2 regions of the Arthrobacter sp. Y3224055 genome follow, and region 2 is predicted to be linked to the other one. Evidence: predicted binding sites of a transcription regulator. Region 2 holds the regulator's gene; the other holds the start of a gene.
What was found. Region 2 encodes HspR, which represses chaperone genes until heat shock. Its sites were predicted from a motif close to AAGTTGAGTCNNNNNGACTCAACTT; they were not measured.
Positions count from the first base shown of each region.

Region 1: a site for HspR is predicted at 5,306-5,330, ahead of AC5RTY_RS11680 (ATP-dependent Clp protease ATP-binding subunit). Genes of this name have one in related genera too.

Region 1 is NZ_JBNHGB010000004.1:249,515-258,287, forward strand. It holds gene AC5RTY_RS11665 (pullulanase X25 domain-containing protein) at 1-504, opposite strand, end outside; gene AC5RTY_RS11670 (NAD(P)-dependent alcohol dehydrogenase) at 604-1,656, opposite strand; gene AC5RTY_RS11675 (TetR/AcrR family transcriptional regulator C-terminal domain-containing protein) at 1,759-2,481, shown strand; gene AC5RTY_RS11680 (ATP-dependent Clp protease ATP-binding subunit) at 2,694-5,288, opposite strand; gene AC5RTY_RS11685 (LexA family protein) at 5,500-5,874, shown strand; gene AC5RTY_RS11690 (Y-family DNA polymerase) at 5,867-7,225, shown strand; gene AC5RTY_RS11695 (hypothetical protein) at 7,334-7,549, opposite strand; gene AC5RTY_RS11700 (hypothetical protein) at 7,625-8,104, opposite strand; gene AC5RTY_RS11705 (hypothetical protein) at 8,167-8,385, opposite strand; gene AC5RTY_RS11710 (NAD-dependent epimerase/dehydratase family protein) at 8,468-8,773, opposite strand, start outside.
Region 2 is NZ_JBNHGB010000001.1:486,156-494,928, forward strand. It holds gene AC5RTY_RS02355 (DEAD/DEAH box helicase) at 1-1,296, opposite strand, end outside; gene trmB (tRNA (guanosine(46)-N7)-methyltransferase TrmB) at 1,534-2,445, shown strand; gene AC5RTY_RS02365 (zf-HC2 domain-containing protein) at 2,483-3,142, opposite strand; gene AC5RTY_RS02370 (sigma-70 family RNA polymerase sigma factor) at 3,139-3,636, opposite strand; gene AC5RTY_RS02375 (COG4315 family predicted lipoprotein) at 3,882-4,442, shown strand; gene AC5RTY_RS02380 (heat shock protein transcriptional repressor HspR) at 4,525-4,947, opposite strand; gene AC5RTY_RS02385 (DnaJ C-terminal domain-containing protein) at 5,014-5,982, opposite strand; gene AC5RTY_RS02390 (nucleotide exchange factor GrpE) at 6,112-6,777, opposite strand; gene dnaK (molecular chaperone DnaK) at 6,780-8,654, opposite strand.

The sequences.
Region 1 (8,773 bases), on a different contig from region 2:
CAGCTCGGCGTCCAGCTTCCACAAGCCGTCCGTGGCGTCGAAGCGCATCTGCACCGCCCCGTCGGCCGGGTCCCAATCCTGGTCGGCGCCGAGCAGCACGCCGAAGTCGCCCACCACGGCGACTCCAGCAGGTTGGTCGGCGGGCAGGGCGGGCTCCGCCGCCGGCGGCGACGGTTCCGGCAGCGGGGTGCCCGCCGCGAGGGCTGCGGCCAGTTCGGCGCCATCGGAAAAGGCGGTGACCGCCCGCAGCCCGTCCTCGGTGATGGCCCACCCGCCGCGGTCCTTCGACATCCAGCCGGCTTTCACCAGCCGCGCGGTCGCCGTCGTCAGGTTTTTGAAGCCGCGGGGCACACCGCCGCTCAGCAACTCCTTCTCGTGCGCGGTCGGCGGTACGCGCCGCAAGGCCTCGCTGATGACGTCCCTGGCGTCAGGCCGAGTGCCGGTTGCGGCTGCCGCCGCCAGAATCTCGAGGACAGGTTTGAGACGCAGATGGGTTTTAAGCATGGCCGTGGCTCCTTCGCGGGGCTGCCGGAACTGGTGACGCTCCCAGTCTGTTACCCGGCCGTGCCGAGCACCACTATTTGGCGTTGTGTGTCGGCTCCCCTAGACCTTGATGACCACCTTGCCCCGCACCTCGCCGGCCTCCAGACGGCGGAGTGCTTCCGGCATCTGCTCCAGCGGATAAGTGTGGTCGAGCACTGGCTTCAGCTGCCCCGAGACGATCAGCTCACTCAGCCGTCCGAGGTCCGAAGCCGCCTGTCGGGCCATGAACATGACAACACGCTGCCGGTTGAAGAGGGACAGGATCATTCCGCCCAGCGGCCTGAACAGGCCGCCCGTCCAGCGGTCGCCATGCTCGCCGCCGACGATAACCGCCGTGCCGTCCGCTGCAATGGATCGGCGCACGCGCGACAGGGACGGGTTCCCGGCGATGTCCACGATCACGTCATACTTGTGTCCTGCTGCCGCAAAGTCTTCGCGGGCGTAGTCGATGACGGTCCCGGCACCGAGGCTCCGCACCAGCTCCGCCTTGGCTGCGCTGCAGACGCCGGTGACCGTGGCGCCCAGGGCCGTGGCTATCTGCACGGCGTAGGTGCCGACGCCGCCGGAGGCCCCCGTGATGAGTACGCGGTGCCCGGCCTGTACGCGGCCGGCGTCCCGCAGCGCCTGCAGCGCTGTCACGCCGGAGACCGGAAGGGCCGCTGCCTGCTCGAAAGTCAGGTCTGCCGGCTTTCGGGCCAGCAGCGACTCCGCTGCCACCGCAAATTCCGCGAAGGAACCCTTGCCGAAACCGAAGACTTCGTCTCCGATCGAAAATTTCGTGACGGCACTGCCTACCGCCGCTACCGTTCCCGCGACGTCAAGCCCGGGGACCGGGTTCTTCGGGGACTTCCACCCGGAGACGGCGCGGACCGGGTACGGCAGGCCGGTGGCCATGTGCCATGTCCCGCGGTCCAGGCCTGCGGCGCGGACCTTGATGAGGACCTGGCTTTCGCCGACCTCCGGTACTGCGATCTCTTCGGGGTGCAGGGCATCGGTGATCCCGTACCGGGTCTGCACTATGGCGCGCATCGTGGGTCTTATGGGGTCCGGGGAGCCGCTGCCGGGAACCGGCTGCGTGTTCGCGGCCGAAGGGGTGGATTCTGTTGGTTCCATGGGACTTCCTTCTCGAGGACGTGGATGACGTGGAGCCCAAGTACTTCGTACAATGTACGAAGCTACCGTACAAAGTACGAGAATGCTATAGTCGCGGGAACAATGATCAAAAAACCGGGCAGCGCCCCCGCGCAACGCGAGCCACTCAGCAGGGAACGGGTGCTCCGCGCCGCCATGGACATCGCCGACGGCGGCGGGCTGGCCCGCCTGACCATTCGTTCACTGGCCCAGGCACTGGACGCCAAACCGATGTCGCTCTACCACCACGTGCGGAACAAGGACGAGATCCTCGACGGCATCGTCGACGCCGTCTTCGAAGAGATAGAACTGCCGGTGCCGGGCCGGGAGTGGAAGGCGGAGTTGAAGCGGCGTGCCGCCTCGGCCCGCGATGTGCTGCGCCGCCACCCGTGGGCCATAGCCTTGATGGAATCGCGCACCGCGCCGGGACCGGCAAACCTGCGCCACCACGATGCGACCCTGGGGACCCTTCGGGCTGCCGGGTTCTCGCTGCCGCTGGCGGCCCACGCCTATGCGGTGCTCGATGCGTACGTTTACGGGACGGCTCTCCAGGAGGCATCGTTGCCTTTCGACGGGCCGGACAGCCTGGCGGAGGTCGGCGGGCCGATGGTGGAGATGTTCACCGTCGAGGACTATCCACACCTGCGGGAGTTCGCCGTGGAGCATGTGCTGCAGCCCGGATACGACTTCAGCCACGAGTTCGACTTCGGCCTCGACCTCATTATCGGCGGCTTGGCGGCGTCGCTGCAGGGCCGCTCCGGGACTGGCGAAGAGACACCAGAGCGGGCCGAGGCGCCCTCGCCCTGAACCACCGGGTCGCGGGCGAGGCCATGGGCCCGGAACCCTGGAACGCGATTGCAGGCAGGAGGGCCCGTGAGGCCCCGCCTTTATTCCGCATTGTCGTTGGCCTGAACCGGAGCGGCGGGTCACCCCACTCCGGTGGAGTGCCCCGCCATCGCTCCGGGGTTGCGATTGGTGCGCGCGGGCACATCAACCGCGCCCGGCGTCAGTCGCCGCCGCTATGCCGCAGCGGACATGCTATCTGCCGCGACGCGCAGCCCGTCGTCGCCGGCCGCCACGCGGATTCGCCCGCCGTCGGCAACGGCCTCGGCCACCAGCAGGTCCGCAATCCGGTCATCAAGCTCGCGCTGGATCACGCGGCGCAGGGGCCGGGCGCCGTATTCGGGCTCGTAGCCGGCCTCTGCGATCCAGGCCACGGCGTCCTCGCCAACCTCCAGCGCGATGCCCTGAGCCGCCAGCCGGACTTCGGTCTTGCGCAACTGCAGCCGCACGATGGAACGGAGCTGCTCCTGGTCCAGCTTGCGGAACAGCACGATCTCGTCGATCCGGTTCAAAAACTCCGGCCGCATGGTTTCGCGCAGCCGGCCCATCACCCGGGCGCGCAGATCCTGCTCGCTTCCGAAGCCGTCCACCCCGTCGTTGGCGGTGAAGCCCAGCGCTCCGCCCTTGCTGGCCAGAAACTCCGAGCCGAGATTGGAGGTCATGATCACAACGGTGTTGCGGAAGTCCACGGTGCGGCCCTGCCCGTCGGTAAGGCGTCCGTCGTCGAGGACCTGCAGCAGGAGATTGAAAACGTCCGGGTGGGCCTTCTCCACCTCGTCCAGCAGCACCACAGAGTACGGGCGCCGGCGGACGCGTTCGGTCAGCTGGCCGGCCTCGCCGTAGCCGACGTAGCCCGGAGGGGCGCCGACCAGCCGTGAGACGGTGTGGCGCTCGCCGTATTCGCTCATGTCGAAGCGCACCATGGCGTCCTCGTCACCGAACAGCGACTCCGCCAGGGCCTTGGCCAGCTCGGTTTTGCCCACACCGGTCGGGCCCAGGAACAGGAAGCTGCCGACGGGCCGGCCCTCGTCCCCCATGCCGGTGCGGTTGCGCCGCACGGACCTGGCGATAGCGGCCACCGCATCGTCCTGGCCAATCACCCGGGCGTGCAGGTCCTCCTCCAACCGCGCCAGCCGCTGCCGGTCGCCCTGGGTCAGCCGGGCGGCCGGAATGCCGGTGGCGCGGGAGATGATCTCGGCGATCTCGGCCTCGCCCACCACATCGGAAGACGCGACGCCGGGGCGGGCCCCGCCGTCGTGATCTTCCGTGGCACCCGGGGCCGACTGCTGGGCGGAGGCGGCTTCCAGCCGGGCCTTCAGCTCTTCGATTTCGTCGCGCAGCTTCGAGGCGTCCTCGTAGCGTTCCTCGGCGACGGCGGCGTTCTTGGCCGACTCCAGCTCGGCCAGCCGGCCGCGCATGGCCTCCACGTCAACGCGCGGGCCGCGTCGCAGGCTCAGCCGTGCGCCGGCCTGGTCGATCAGGTCGATCGCCTTGTCCGGCAGGAACCGGTCGGTGAGGTAGCGGGAGGACATCTCGACGGCGGCCCGGATCGCTGCCTCGGTGTAGGCCACCTGGTGGTGTTCTTCGTAGCGGTCCTTGAGGCCGGACAGGATGCGGACGGCGTCCTCGATCGAGGGCTCTGAGACCATGACGGGCTGGAAGCGCCGCTCCAGGGCCGGGTCCTTCTCCACCTTGCGGTACTCGCCCAGGGTGGTGGCGCCGAGCACGTGCAGTTCGCCGCGGGCCAGCCGGGGCTTGAGGATGTTGCCGGCGTCCATGCCGCCCTCGCCGCCGCCACCGGCGCCGATCACGGTATGCAGTTCGTCGATGAACACGATCAGTTCGCTGCTCGCGGCGCTGATCTCGTCCAGGGTCTTGGTCAGGCGTTCCTCGAAGTCGCCGCGGTAGCGGGTGCCGGCCAGCATGCCCGGCAGATCCAGTGACACCACACGCTTGCCGCGCAGCTGTTCCGGGACGTCGCCGGCCACGATGGCCTGCGCCAGCCCCTCGGCGATGGCGGTCTTGCCCACGCCGGCCTCGCCGATCAGCACCGGGTTGTTCTTGGTCCGGCGCGCGAGGATTTCGATGGTCTGGGCGATTTCGTCCGCCCGGCCGATCACCGGGTCCAGCCGGTTCTCCCGGGCCTGGGCCGTCAGGTCGGTGCCGAACTGGTCCAGCATGGGGGTTTCCGACTCGGTGCCGGTGCTCTGTTGCGGGCCGGTTGCAGGGGTGGGGCCGTCGGGCTGCGCCGCAGCTTTCTCCGCCGCCTGCTGCAGTGCCTGCGGGGTGACGCCCGCGCCGCCCAGGATTTGGCCGGCGGGGGTCTCCTGGTTCAGCACGAAGGCGGCGAAGAGGTGCTCGGGGTCGATGTAGGTGGAGCCGAATGCGCGGGCGACCTGGTGGGCGTCCAGCAGGGCACGCTGCGCCGACGGCGTGAGCGACGGCGTTTCCCGGGTCGGGCCGGTCTTTTCCGGCAGGCCCTGCTCCGCGGAACGCGCGATGGTCTGCGGGTCCGCGCCGGTCAGCTTGATCTGGCTGGCGGCCGGCTCCTGGCCGACCATGACGTGCAGGATGTGCAGCGCGTCCACCTCGATGTGGCCGAGGCTTGCGGCAAACCGGGCTGCCTGCGCCAGCACTTCATGGGTGCGGCGGCTGAGCAGCCGGGTGAGGTCGACCGTGCGGGATTGGGCCGCCCGCTGGCCCTGCAGGTAGCGGGCCAGGAACTCGTCGAATGAACCGTTGCCGGAAGCTGGTCCGAAGAACAGTGGCATGGATAATCCTCCTGTGGAACGTGAGTGCCTTCGACTCATGTTAACGCCTCTACGACAGGATTATTCCAGAAGTTACCCAAACTTGAGTGGAGCTGGCTCATATGTAGGCCACGGCGGGCCGGTGCTAGTGTTGTTTTCGAAGCTTTGTTCGAAGACGGGGGTCGGGATGTTCGGTGTAGAGCAGCCGTCGGGTGCTTCGGCGGGCCCGGAGATGGGCAGCGGAGCGCCCGAGGAGGCGCGCGGTTTCCCGTCGCCGGCCAGGGACTACTTCCACGGCGGCATCGATCTGAACCGGCACCTGATCCGCGACCGCACCAGCACCTTTGTGATGCGGGTGGCCGGAAACTCGATGGCCGCGGCCGGGATCAGTGATGGCGATGAGCTGATAGTGGATCGCTCTTTGACCCCGCGCGACGGTTCGGTAGTGGTCGCGGTGCTGGACGGGGAACTGGTGGTCCGGCGCCTGCATCTCACCGCGGACGGCGTGCGCTTGCAGGCGGACGACGGCGGCGTTCCCACCGAAGTGGGCGAACTCGACGACCTGAGCATCTGGGGCGTCGCCACCCGTTGCCTGCACCATGTCTAGCGCCCCGGTGCCAGGGGCAGGCGGGGCGGCCTCCGGCCGGCCGTCCGGCTCCGGCGGGGCGACCTCCGGCCGGCCTGGCGAACGGATCGCGCTGGTGGACGTCAACAATTTCTACGTCTCCTGCGAGCGGGTCTTCGATCCGTCCCTCGAGGGACGGCCCGTCGTCGTGCTCTCCAACAATGACGGCTGCGTGGTGGCGCGCTCCGAGGAGGCCAAACAGCTGGGGCTGAAGACCGGGACGCCGTGGTTCCAGGTGGCGCCGCGGGCCAAGGCCTGGGGGCTGGTCGCGCGGTCCAGCAACTACGAGCTGTACGGGGACCTAAGCGCCCGGGTGATGGAAGTGCTCGGCCGGTTCGGGGCCTGGCAGGAGGTCTATTCGATCGACGAGTCGTTCCTGGGCCTGCCCGGCGACGACGCCCAGTTGCTGGAGACTGCCGGCCGAATCCGTGCCGCAGTGATCCGGCAGGTGGGCGTGCCGGTCAGCGTCGGCGTGGCGCAGACCAAGACCCTGGCGAAGTTCGCCAACCACGTTGCCAAACGGAATCCCCAGATGGCCGGGGTGTGCTCGCTGGGCTCGATGCCCGCTTCCGACATCGCCTGGATCCAGTCACGCGTCCCGGTCACCGGGCTGTGGGGCGTGGGCGGACGGACGGGGAAACGGCTGAACGCCCTCGGGATCGAGTCGATCGCAGACCTCAAGGCCGCCGACCCGCAGGCAATCCGCAAAAAGTTCTCCGTGGTGCTGCAGCGAACCGTGCTGGAGCTGAACGGGACGCCCTGCATCCCGCACGCGGAGGAGCGGGCCGACAAGCAGCAGATCATGTTCTCGCGCAGTTTCTCCACGCCGGTGACCACCATCGAGGAGATGGACCAGGTGATGGCGGTCTATGCCCAACGCGGGGCGGCCCGGATGGCGGCCGAGGGACTGCGCGCCTCGGTGCTGACGGTGACTGCGGGGACCAGCAGGTTCGCCGGCGGCGAGGCATCGTTTCCCGCGGCCAGCGTCAACCTGGCGACGCCCACGCAGGATCCGATCCAGCTGACCAAGGCTGCCGTGGCCGCCATGCGCGGCTGCCTGACTCCGGGCGCCCACTATGTCCGGGCAGGGGTCCTGCTGTCGGGGCTGGAGCCCGCGGCCGGCCAGCAGACCTTCGACCCCTTCGTCAGCGATTTGGAACAGCGGCACATCGGCGACCTGCTGGGCGCGGTGCGTACCAAGTTCGGCGAAGCCTCGATCGGCCTCGGTCAGGGCGGGCTGGCGGCCCCCGCGGCGTGGTCAATGAAACGCGAATTTTCCTCGCCACGCTACACCACCGAGTGGAGCGACCTGCCGGTGGTCAAGGCGGATTAACCGGCTGTGCACCGGGTCGCGCCGCAGCGGCGCAACGGGCACGACGGCGGCCGAACAGTGGCACGGCAGCGGCCGTATCTCGACGGCCGCTGCCGTGCCCGCGGTGGATCAGTCGCTCGGGCTCGTGTCGGTGGTGAGCCCGCGGTCGTCCGGCGTTTCCTGGTCCTTCTCTTCAGCCGGCCCGGGCGCGATGTTCATGCCCTCCTTGCCCTCGGGCTCGGGGGCGGAATCGGCCGTTTGCTGCTCCTGAGCATCCGGCGGATCTGCCGCGGTGCCCGACTGGTCCCGCGGACCTTTGACCTGGCCGGCGTCGTTCTCCGTCATGCCAGTCCTTCCCTACTGCCGTCGATGCAGGCGGAGCCCCGGCGAGGGGCCCGGCCCGCCAGAATCCCGGGCGGGTTACACTCCGGGCGGGCGCAGGTCGTCGTCCCTGTTGAGGGTGGCGGGTCCGTCCGGCATGGTGCCTCCCTCGCCCGTCCAGCTCTGCCCGAGTTCGTCGTTCTGCGCCGGATCCGACATCGTGGTGTCGCCCAGGGTGGTGCCAGTGGTGTCGCCGAGGGTGCTGGTGCCCGTGGTGCCGCCGGCGGTGGTGGTGGGGCCGGTGGTGCCGCCGTCGTCCTTACCCGAACCGTGGTTGCCGGGCAGCTTGGAGGTTGCCGCGGACCCTGCCTTCTTGGCCGCTTCGGTAACACGGTCGGCGACGCCTGGTGCCTTTTCCTTGACCAGGTCGGTGGCTTCGTGCACTTTTTCCTGGACCGCTGGGTTCTGCCAGAACTCCTGGCTCTTGGCCTTCAAGGAATCGTAGGCGGACCTTCCGGATTTCGAACCCAGGACGAATCCGAGGGCGATGCCGGCGCCGAATGTGAGTTTCCCTTTCACAGCGTGCTCCTGTCTGTAGACGGTTGATGGGCGGTGCTAGGTGGAGGTGCGGGCGGTGCCAGTCAGCCGGGGAAAGGCGCGTTGGGCGCGTCCCCGCGGCCGTCCTGGTCCTTGTCGCCGTAGGCCTTCTTGACCAGGTCGTCGGCGAGTTTCTCGTCACCGTGGACCGGGATGTGGGCCTCGTTGACTTCCTTGTCGATGCCGCCTGCGTCGGCGGGAGTCAGAGTGTCGTCATTCGCGTCGTCCGGGTGTTCCGGGCGCCGCTCCTCGTTCGGATTCATCAGGTCCTCCTTCTCGAGCGGGTCGTCCTGTGGGATCAGACCGGGCAGCTGCGCTCTTCGCGCGGCTTCCCATGGGGCCACACTACGCGCCGGTCTCCGGCTTCGCACGGGTCCAGCGGCTGCGCGGGCGCATCGCGGGGGATTCGGTGACACCTCCGGCCCCGGCCATTCCCGCCAGGACTTCACGGATCGCCGACAGCGAATCCACCTGCGGTGTCCAGCCGAGTTCGTCCCTGGCCCGGCTGGTGTCCATGACCGGAGCGTAGCGGGCCATGTCCACCCAGCCGGGGTCGCTGGCCAGCAGCCGGAGGGACCACGCGGCGCCGACCAACTGCCGCACCAGCGGCACGGGAACGGGCAGCCAGCGCCGGGCACCGAACAGGGAGGC
Region 2 (8,773 bases):
CCGTCCGCCGCGGCCGCCGGACCGCATGGCCCGCTTGCGCTGGGCGTTGGCGCCGGTGGAAGTGCCGCCGCCGTGCTGCGGCAGGTTCGCTGCCTGCTGCTGGGCCCGCAACTGCGGATCGACCGGTGCGGCCACCTCGCCCACCAGTTTCACCAGCAGGTCCGAGGACGCGGTGACGCTTTCGAAGGCTACGTCCACGCCGGCCGCCTTCATCAGCTTGCCGACTTCCAGCCGCTGTTCCGGCAGCGCCAGGGTCACGACGGTGCCGTCGGAACCGGCGCGGGCGGTACGGCCGGAACGGTGCAGGTACGCCTTGTGTTCGGTGGGCGGATCCACGTGGATCACCAGTTCCACCTCGTCCACGTGCACGCCGCGGGCGGCCACGTCCGTGGCGACCAGCACGCGCACATGGCCGGAGGAGAACTCGGCGAGGTTGCGGTCGCGGGCGTTCTGCGACAGGTTGCCGTGCAGGTCCACCGCCGGGATGCCGGCGGCGGTGAGGGCCTTGGCCAGCTTCCGGGCGTGGTGCTTGGTGCGGGTGAACAGCACGCGGCGCCCGGCTCCGGCGGCCAGCCGGTTGAGCACCTGCTTCTTTTCGGAGGCATCGCGGGTTACGAGCACATGGTGTTCCATGGTGGTGACCGCGGCCTGCGGGTCGTCCACGGAGTGGGTCAGCGGGCTGGACAGGTAACGCTGCACCAGCTTGTCCACGCCGTTGTCCAGGGTCGCGGAGAACAGCATGCGCTGCCCGCCGGCCGGGGTGGTGTCCAGCAGCTTCTTCACCACGGGCAGGAAGCCCAGGTCGGCCATGTGGTCGGCCTCGTCCAGGACGGTGATTTCCACCGATTCCAGCGTGATGATCTTCTGCTTCATCAGGTCTTCGAGCCGGCCCGGGCAGGCAATCACGATGTCGACGCCGGCGCGCAGCGCCTTTTCCTGGCGTTGCTGCGAGACGCCGCCGTAGATCACCGTGGTGTTCAGGCCCAGCTCCGACGCCAGCGGCTCAATGGTGGCATTGAGCTGGGTGGCCAGCTCACGGGTCGGCGCCAAGACCAGGCCCAGCGGGCGTCCGGGTTTGCGGAAATGGGCGGCCTCGCGCTCGGCCAGCCTGGCGACCAGCGGCAGCGCGAACGCGAGCGTCTTGCCGGAGCCGGTGCGGCCGCGGCCCAGCACGTCCCGGCCGGCCAGCGTATCGGGCAGCGTCTCGGTCTGGATGGGGAACGGGGCGTCGATGCCATCGGCAGCGAGCTTCGAAGCAAGGGCCTTGGGCACGCCAAGGGCAACAAAAGTAGTCATAAGAAAGTGAGAATGTCTTCCGGTCAGTGTCCCCGCGGCAGGTTAGCCCAGGGTCGCCGAAGAAAAATCAGACAGTGCCAACCGCCCGGACCTGTCCGGTCACGTCGTTAGACGGAAAGCGGCGGCGCAATTGAAAGCGTTCATCGACGCAGGGAAACGCGTCAAACTGCGCCTCCGAGTAGCACCAGTCTAGCAGCACGTCCGGGCCGCCCGCGCACGGGCGATACTCTGGTGGGGATGACCAGCGACTCCCCCACCCCTGATTTTCCCGCGAACGACGACGGTGCGCGCCTCGCGCAGCCCACCCACCTCGCCCGTCCGGTCAGCTTTGTGCGCCGCGGATCCCGGCTGCAGGGCCGCCGCCAGCAGGCCTGGGACGAATACGGCCCCAGGTTCGCCGTGGACCTCCCGCGCCACGGCGGCGACACCACCGTGGACCCGGACTATGTCTTCGACGCGGCGGCAGCCTTCGGACGCGAGGCACCCCTGGTGGTGGAGATCGGATCCGGCCTCGGGGAGGCCGTCTGCCATGCGGCGGAGCAGCATCCGGAGTGGAACTTCCTGGCCCTGGAGGTCTACCGGCCGGGGCTGGCGCAGACCCTGCTGCGGATCGGCCAGCACGGCCTGTCCAACGTGCGGGTGGCGCAGGTCAACGCGCCTGACGCCCTCGCGACCATGCTGCCCGAGTCCTCGGTCGCCGAGCTCTGGGTGTTCTTTCCCGACCCGTGGCACAAGACCCGCCACCACAAGCGGCGGCTGGTGCAGGAGAGCTTCGCGGACCTCGCCGCCCGCGTCCTGCAGCCGGGCGGAATCTGGCGCCTGGCCACCGACTGGTCCGACTACGCGATCCAGATGCGCCGGGTGGCCGACGCCTCGCCGGACTTCCGCAACCTGCATGCCGGCGAGCGCACCGGCAAAAACAGCCCGCTGACCCAGGTCTGGGAAAGCGGCGTGGAAGGCGTGGTGGGCGGCGCCCCGGTGCGCGAAGGCAAGATCCCGGTCAGTACCGGAAATGCCAGCACCGGTGAAGGCATGGATGAGCACGGCGGCTGGGCGCCCCGCTTCGACGGCCGGACCATGACCAGCTTCGAGCAGAAGGCCCACGACGCCGGGCGGATGATCTTCGACCTGGCCTACCGCCGGAACTGATCCCCGCCTGAGCTAAACCGCACTGGACCCCGCGGGCTCAGTCCGTGGCCACTGCCGCCAGCGTTGTGTCCGCCCCGTTGCGAAGCTCCACCTGGACAATTTCGTCGGTGGCCATGGCGCAGGCTGCGGTGAGCGTGGCGCGGCCCGCCGGCGTCGCCTGCCAAGAGGCCACCTGATAGGTGTAGCCGGTGTCTCCTGTCACCCAGAGGGTGAGTAGTCCGTCCCGCGGCAGCTGCTCCCCCGCTACCTGCATCTCGGTGCCCCACGCCTTGTGCACCAGCGCCAGCTCCAGCTGCAGGCCGCCGTCGGCGGTCATCACATAACTCTCCGTCGCCGGCGGCTGCTGCTGCTGCGTCAGCAACGGCCCGATGGCCGCCCCGGCGACCAGGCACACGCCCGCCACGGCCGCCACCAACCCGGCCCACCGCCGTCGCTCCTTCCGCCGCCGGCGGGCCAGTTCGTCCACCAGTTCCCGGGTGCGTTCCTCGACTTCGTGTTGCGGCGGTGCCGCCAGCTCCAAGGCGGCGTCGCGTGGCAGCGCGTCCAGCAGATCGGGCAGCGTTTCCAGCTCCGCGGCCTCCCGGCGGCACGCGGGGCAGGAGGCCAGGTGTTCTTCGAAGCCCGCCCGTTCGCGGCGGTCCAGTCCGCCCAGCACATAGAGGCCGAGCAGTTGGTGCTGTTCCTCGTTGGCATTCACTGCTGCCCCACCCCCATCTCGTCCAGTACGGCCCGCAGGGCCTTGGCCGCGTAGAACGCCCGCGACTTCACAGTGCCCAGAGGAATGCCCAGCGACCGGGCGGCTTCGGACGACGTGAGCCGCTGGTAGTGCAGGGCGAGGATGATGTTGCGGTGCTCGGGGCTGATGCGAGCCAGCGCTTCCTCCATGACCACACGGAGCAGGAGCCGCTCCAGCTGGTCTTCTTCGCTGGCCGGCTCGTCCTCGCCCAAGCCGGTCTCGCCCGGCCGCCGGGTGCGGCGCCGGTAGCCGTCGATAATGACGTGACGGGCGGTTTGGTAGAGGTAGCCGCGCATGTTGTCGGTTTCCGGGCCGCGCTTCCACACCCGCAGGATCGTCTCCTGCACCACGTCCTCCACCTGGTCCGCGTCGGAGGTCGCCGCGCGCACGAACCGGCGCAGCGCCGTGGCGTGGTCGCGGTAGAGGCGGGCCACGGCCTCGTCGTCCAATGCCACGGCCGCCTCCTTCCTCCCGGCAGCCCCGGCCGCCCCGCCGGCGGCGGACGTCCCCGTGCAGCGTCCCACGCGGCGTCCTACCGGGTACGACGACGGCGGCGGCGTTCCGGTTCATCCAGCCCGCGGGATCCACTCCGCCCGACGTTGAACCATTGTGGGTGCGGCCGGCGTCTTTGCCAATAGCGGGCCGCGCGCCCCGCGGCACGACGTTCCGGGCACCGCCCGGGAGACCGCAAAGGAACCCCATGAGAATCACGCAGACAGCCGCGGCAGCCCTGCTGGCCGCCGCCATGATGGGCCTCGCCGGGTGCGGAGGAGGCTCGGGTACGGAAACGCCTGCCGGCCCGGAGGCGCCGCCGGCAGGCGAGGCGCCGACGACGGGCGCCCCCGGAATGACCACGCCGGCGGCGCCGAAGACAGACGGCGGGGAGACCGGCGGCGCGCAGGCATCCGGCGCCGCCTCTACCCTCACGACGGCCGAATCCGACCTGGGCGAAATCGTGGTGGACGGCGAAGGCATGACCGTTTACTACTTCACCAAGGACGTCCCGGACTCAGGCGAGAGCGCCTGCACGGGCGACTGCCTGGCCGCGTGGCCGCCCGTGCTGGCCGAGGAAGAACCGGAACTCGACGGGGTCACCGCGGAGGTGGGCCTCATCGACACCCCGGACGGGCAACAGCAGGTGACGCTGAACGGCATGCCCATCTACTACTGGGCGCAGGACAAGGCCCCGGGAGACACGACCGGACAGGGCGTGAACGACGTCTGGTTTGTGGTCGCCCCCGACGGCGAAATGATCAAGTAGCTCCACGCCGCCATCCTGCCCGCAGCCGCCTGCCCGGGGCCGGCAGCTGCGGGCGTCCGATCACAGGCGCCGGCCGGACGGGTCAGCGCTGCGGCCGCCAGACCATCAGCGCCTGGCTGCGCGGACGCGGCCGCTGGCCGCGGGCCAGCGTCACCACGTCGCCGGCGAGGCCGGCGGCGAACACCCGGCTGGAGTCGGTGCCCCGGCGCTGCCGTGCCATCAGTTCCTCGGAGAGGTCCCGGACCTGGGCCTTGAGCGCGGCGACCTCGTTTTCCAGCTGGAGGATGCGCTTGATCCCTTCCAGCGAGACGCCCTCCTGGGACAGCCGCTGGACCTCACGCAGGGTGTTCACGTCCTTCTGCGAATAGCGGCGCTGCCTGCCCCGCTGGCGCGACGGAGAGACCAGGCCGAGACGGTCGTACTGGCGCAGCGTCTGCGGGTGCATGTCCGCCAGTTCGGCCGCCACCGAAATCACGAAGATCGGCGCGTTCATATCGATGCTCATGGTGCTCTCCCTCCTGCGCTTCGCGCGTTTCCCGTCCGGACTGTCCCGACCTGTCGTAATTTCCCGCTACAGCCTGGCCTTGGCGGCAAGATTCCCGCGCGGGTCGGACCCGGCAGTCGCCGCCGCGAAGGCGTTAACCGCGTCTTCGGCCTCTTTCCCAAGGTTCTGCGGGACCACCACGTCGATGGTCACGAGCAGGTCGCCGGTGTTCTTCGAGGTCTTCACCCCGCGTCCCTTCACGCGGAGCGTTCGGCCGGAGGGTGTTCCTGCCGGCACCTTGACCTTGACGAATTCACCCGTCAGGGTCGGCACGTCGATCTGCGCGCCCAGCGCGGCCTCCGGGAACGTGACCGGGACGTGGATCCGGATGTTGTCGCCGTCGCGCTGGAAGAACGGGTGGGGCTTGACGTTGACGGTCACCATCAGGTCGCCCGCGCCGGCGGGGCCGGCCTGGCCCTTGCCGCGGACGCGGACCTTCTGGCCGTCTTTAATCCCGGCCGGAATCCGCACGTCGATCACTTCGCCGCTGGGTTCGCGCAGCCCGATGGTGGTGCCGTTGATGGAACCGGCGAAGGAAATGCTGGTGGTTGCGGTGCGGTCGGCGCCCCTGCGCGGGGGCTGCTGCTGCGGGAAACCGCCGAAACCGCCGAACAGATCGGCGAACTCCGGCGGCACGGTGCCCGCGGAGCCGGTGCGGGTGCGGGTGCCTTGGCCGAACAGGTTGCCGAAGATGTCCTCGAAGCCGCCCGCGCCCGGCCCGCCGGCGCTGCCGGGACCGCCGGCGCTGAAGCGCGCGCCGCTGCCCATGGCGCGGATCGCGTCGTACTGCTCGCGCTCCCCCGGGTCCGAGAGGACCGAGTAGGCCTCGGAGATGTCCTTGAACTTCTTTTCCGAACCTTCGTCCCCCCGGTTGGTATCCGGATGGTGGGTCCGCGCGAGCTTGCGGTACGCCTTCTTAATGTCCGCGTCGGATGCGTCCTTGGAGACACCGAGGATCTTGTAGAAGTCCTTCTCGACCCAGTCCTGGCTAGCCATGCAGGCGCCTCCTTTCAGTTGTCACAAAGTCTATGGGCACCGGCGCCCCCGGACGGACGGGTTGGCCTCCGAGCGTCCGAAGGCCAACCCGTCATCAGGGGCTGGGCGCCGTGGCGCCCGCTGCCGGTGTCATTCTGCCGGTACGGCTACCACTACCTGGGCGGCGCGCAGTACCCGGTCGCCGGCCCGGTAGCCCAGGCGCAGGACCTGGCTGACGGTGTCCAACTCCACCTCGGCGTCGGGCTGCTGCATCAAGGCCTCGTGGATATTCGGGTCGAATTCGACGCCGGTCTCCTCGATGCGGGCCAGGCCGTAGGTCTTGAGCACACCGTCCAGCTTGGTGGCAATGGCCGCGAACGGTCCGTCCGCGAGATCGCCGTGCTGGCGCGCCGCATCGATGTCGTCCAAAACGGGCAGCAGCGAGTTCAGCACGCCGATGACGGCCATCTCGCCGGCCACGGCGCGGTCGCGTTCCACCCGCTTGCGGTAGTTCACGTACTCCGCCTGCAGCCGGAGCAGGTCGTTCTTCAACTCCTCGGCCTCCTGCGACGTGCTCCCCTGGGCAACAGATTCCCCGGCCGGGACCTCGGCCCCGTTCAGGATCTGCTCCGCCTGGGCCAGCGCGTCGGCGTCGGCGCCCTGGCCGGCCGCGGCGGTTGCTTCCGCGGCCTGCCCGGCGTTCCCGGCTGCTCCCGCGGCACCGCGGACCTGTCCGGTTTCCGGATCGATCTTGCGGTTGTCGCGGTAGTTCACCGGCTCGCTCTGGTGTTCTTCTTCGTTACCTTTTTCGGCCATGGTTACTTCTTCTCGTCTTCGTCGACCACTTCGGCGTCCACGATGTCCTCGTCGGCCGCACCGGAGCCGGCATCGGAGGCACCGTCGCCGGCAGCCGCACCGTCACCGGCCGCGCCGGAGGCCTGCGCCTGCGAGTAGATGGCCTCGCCCAGCTTGGTCTGGGATGCCTGCAGCTTCTCGAACGCGGCCTTGACCTCGTCGTCGTTGTCCTGCTTTTCCAGTGCGGACTTCAGGGCGTCGACGTCGGCCTTGACCTCGGTCTTGACCTCTTCGGGCAGCTTGTCATCGTTGTCGGCGAGCAGCTTGTCCACCGAGTAGGCCAACTGCTCGGCCGAGTTGCGGACGTCGGCGGCCTCGCGGCGCTTCTTGTCCTCGGCGGCGTGCTCTTCGGCCTCCCGCACCATGCGGTCGATGTCATCCTTGGACAGCGCGGTGCCGCCGGTGATGGTCATCGACTGCTCGGCGCCGGTGCCCTTGTCCTTGGCGGACACGTGCACAATGCCGTTGGCGTCGATGTCGAAGGTGACCTCGACCTGTGGCACGCCCCGCGGCGCCGGCGCGATGCCGGTCAGCTCGAAGGTGCCCAGCGGCTTGTTGTCGCGGGTGAATTCGCGCTCGCCCTGGAAGACCTGGATGGCCACGGAGGGCTGGTTGTCATCCGCGGTGGTGAACGTCTCGGACCGCTTGGTCGGGATCGCGGTGTTGCGCTCGATCAGCTTGGTCATCACGCCGCCCTTGGTCTCAATGCCCAGCGACAGCGGGGTGACGTCGATCAGCAGGACGTCCTTGCGCTCGCCCTTCAGGACGCCGGCCTGCAGGGCGGCGCCAACGGCCACGACCTCGTCGGGGTTCACGCCCTTGTTCGGCTCCTTGCCGCCGGCCATTTCCTTGACCAGTTCGACGACGGCGGGCATGCGGGTGGAGCCGCCGACCAGCACGATGTGGTCGATGTCGGAGACCTTGATGCCGGCTTCCGTGATCACGTCGTGGAACGGCTTCTTGGTGCGCTCGAGCAGGTCCGCGGTCAGGTCCTGGAACTTGGCCCGGCTCAGGTGCTCGTCCAGGTGCACCGGTCCCTCCGGGGTGACGGAGAGGTACTGCAGGGAGATGTTGGTGGAGGAGGCCGATGACAGTTCCTTCTTCGCCTGCTCCGCCGCTTCCTTCAGGCGCTGCAGGGCGATCTTGTCCTTCGACAGGTCGGCGCCCTTGGACTTGGCCTGCTGCAGCAGGAAGTCAACCACCCGCTGGTCCCAGTCGTCGCCGCCGAGACGGTTGTCGCCGGAGGTGGCGCGGACCTGGATGGTGGAGAATTCGTCCTCGTCCTTGCCGACTTCCAGCAGGGACACGTCGAACGTGCCGCCGCCGAGGTCGAAGACCAGGATCAGTTCGTCTTCCTTGCCCTTGTCGAGGCCGTAGGCCAGGGCCGCCGCGGTGGGCTCGTTGACGATGCGCAGCACGTTCAGGCCGGCAATTTCGCCGGCTTCCTTGGTGGACTGGCGCTCGGCGTCGTTGAAGTACGCCGGCACGGTGATCACCGCGTCGGTGACCTTCTCGCCCAGGTAGGACTCGGCGTCGTGCTTGAGCTTCTGCAGGATGCGGGCGGAGATTTCCTGGGCGGTGTAGTTCTTGCCGTCGATCTCCACCTTCCAGTCGGTGCCCATGTGGCGCTTGACCGAGGCGATGGTGCGCTCGATGTTGTTGACGGCCTGGCGCTTGGCGATCTCGCCGACCAGCACCTCGCCCGACTTGGAGAACGCGACGACGGACGGCGTGGTGCGGCCGCCCTCGGCGTTGGCGATGACGGTGGGTTCGCCACCCTCCAGAACTGAAACAACGGAGTTGGTGGTTCCGAGGTCGATACCTACTGCACGAGACATACGCGTGTCCTTCCTTTGCGGCCGCCGCAACGGCCTGGATTACTGTGGGCGGCCCGACCCCCGGAGTATCCGGGTGGCGCCGCGGTGGGCGGCAGCCGATGTGAGCCTTCTGCACTCAA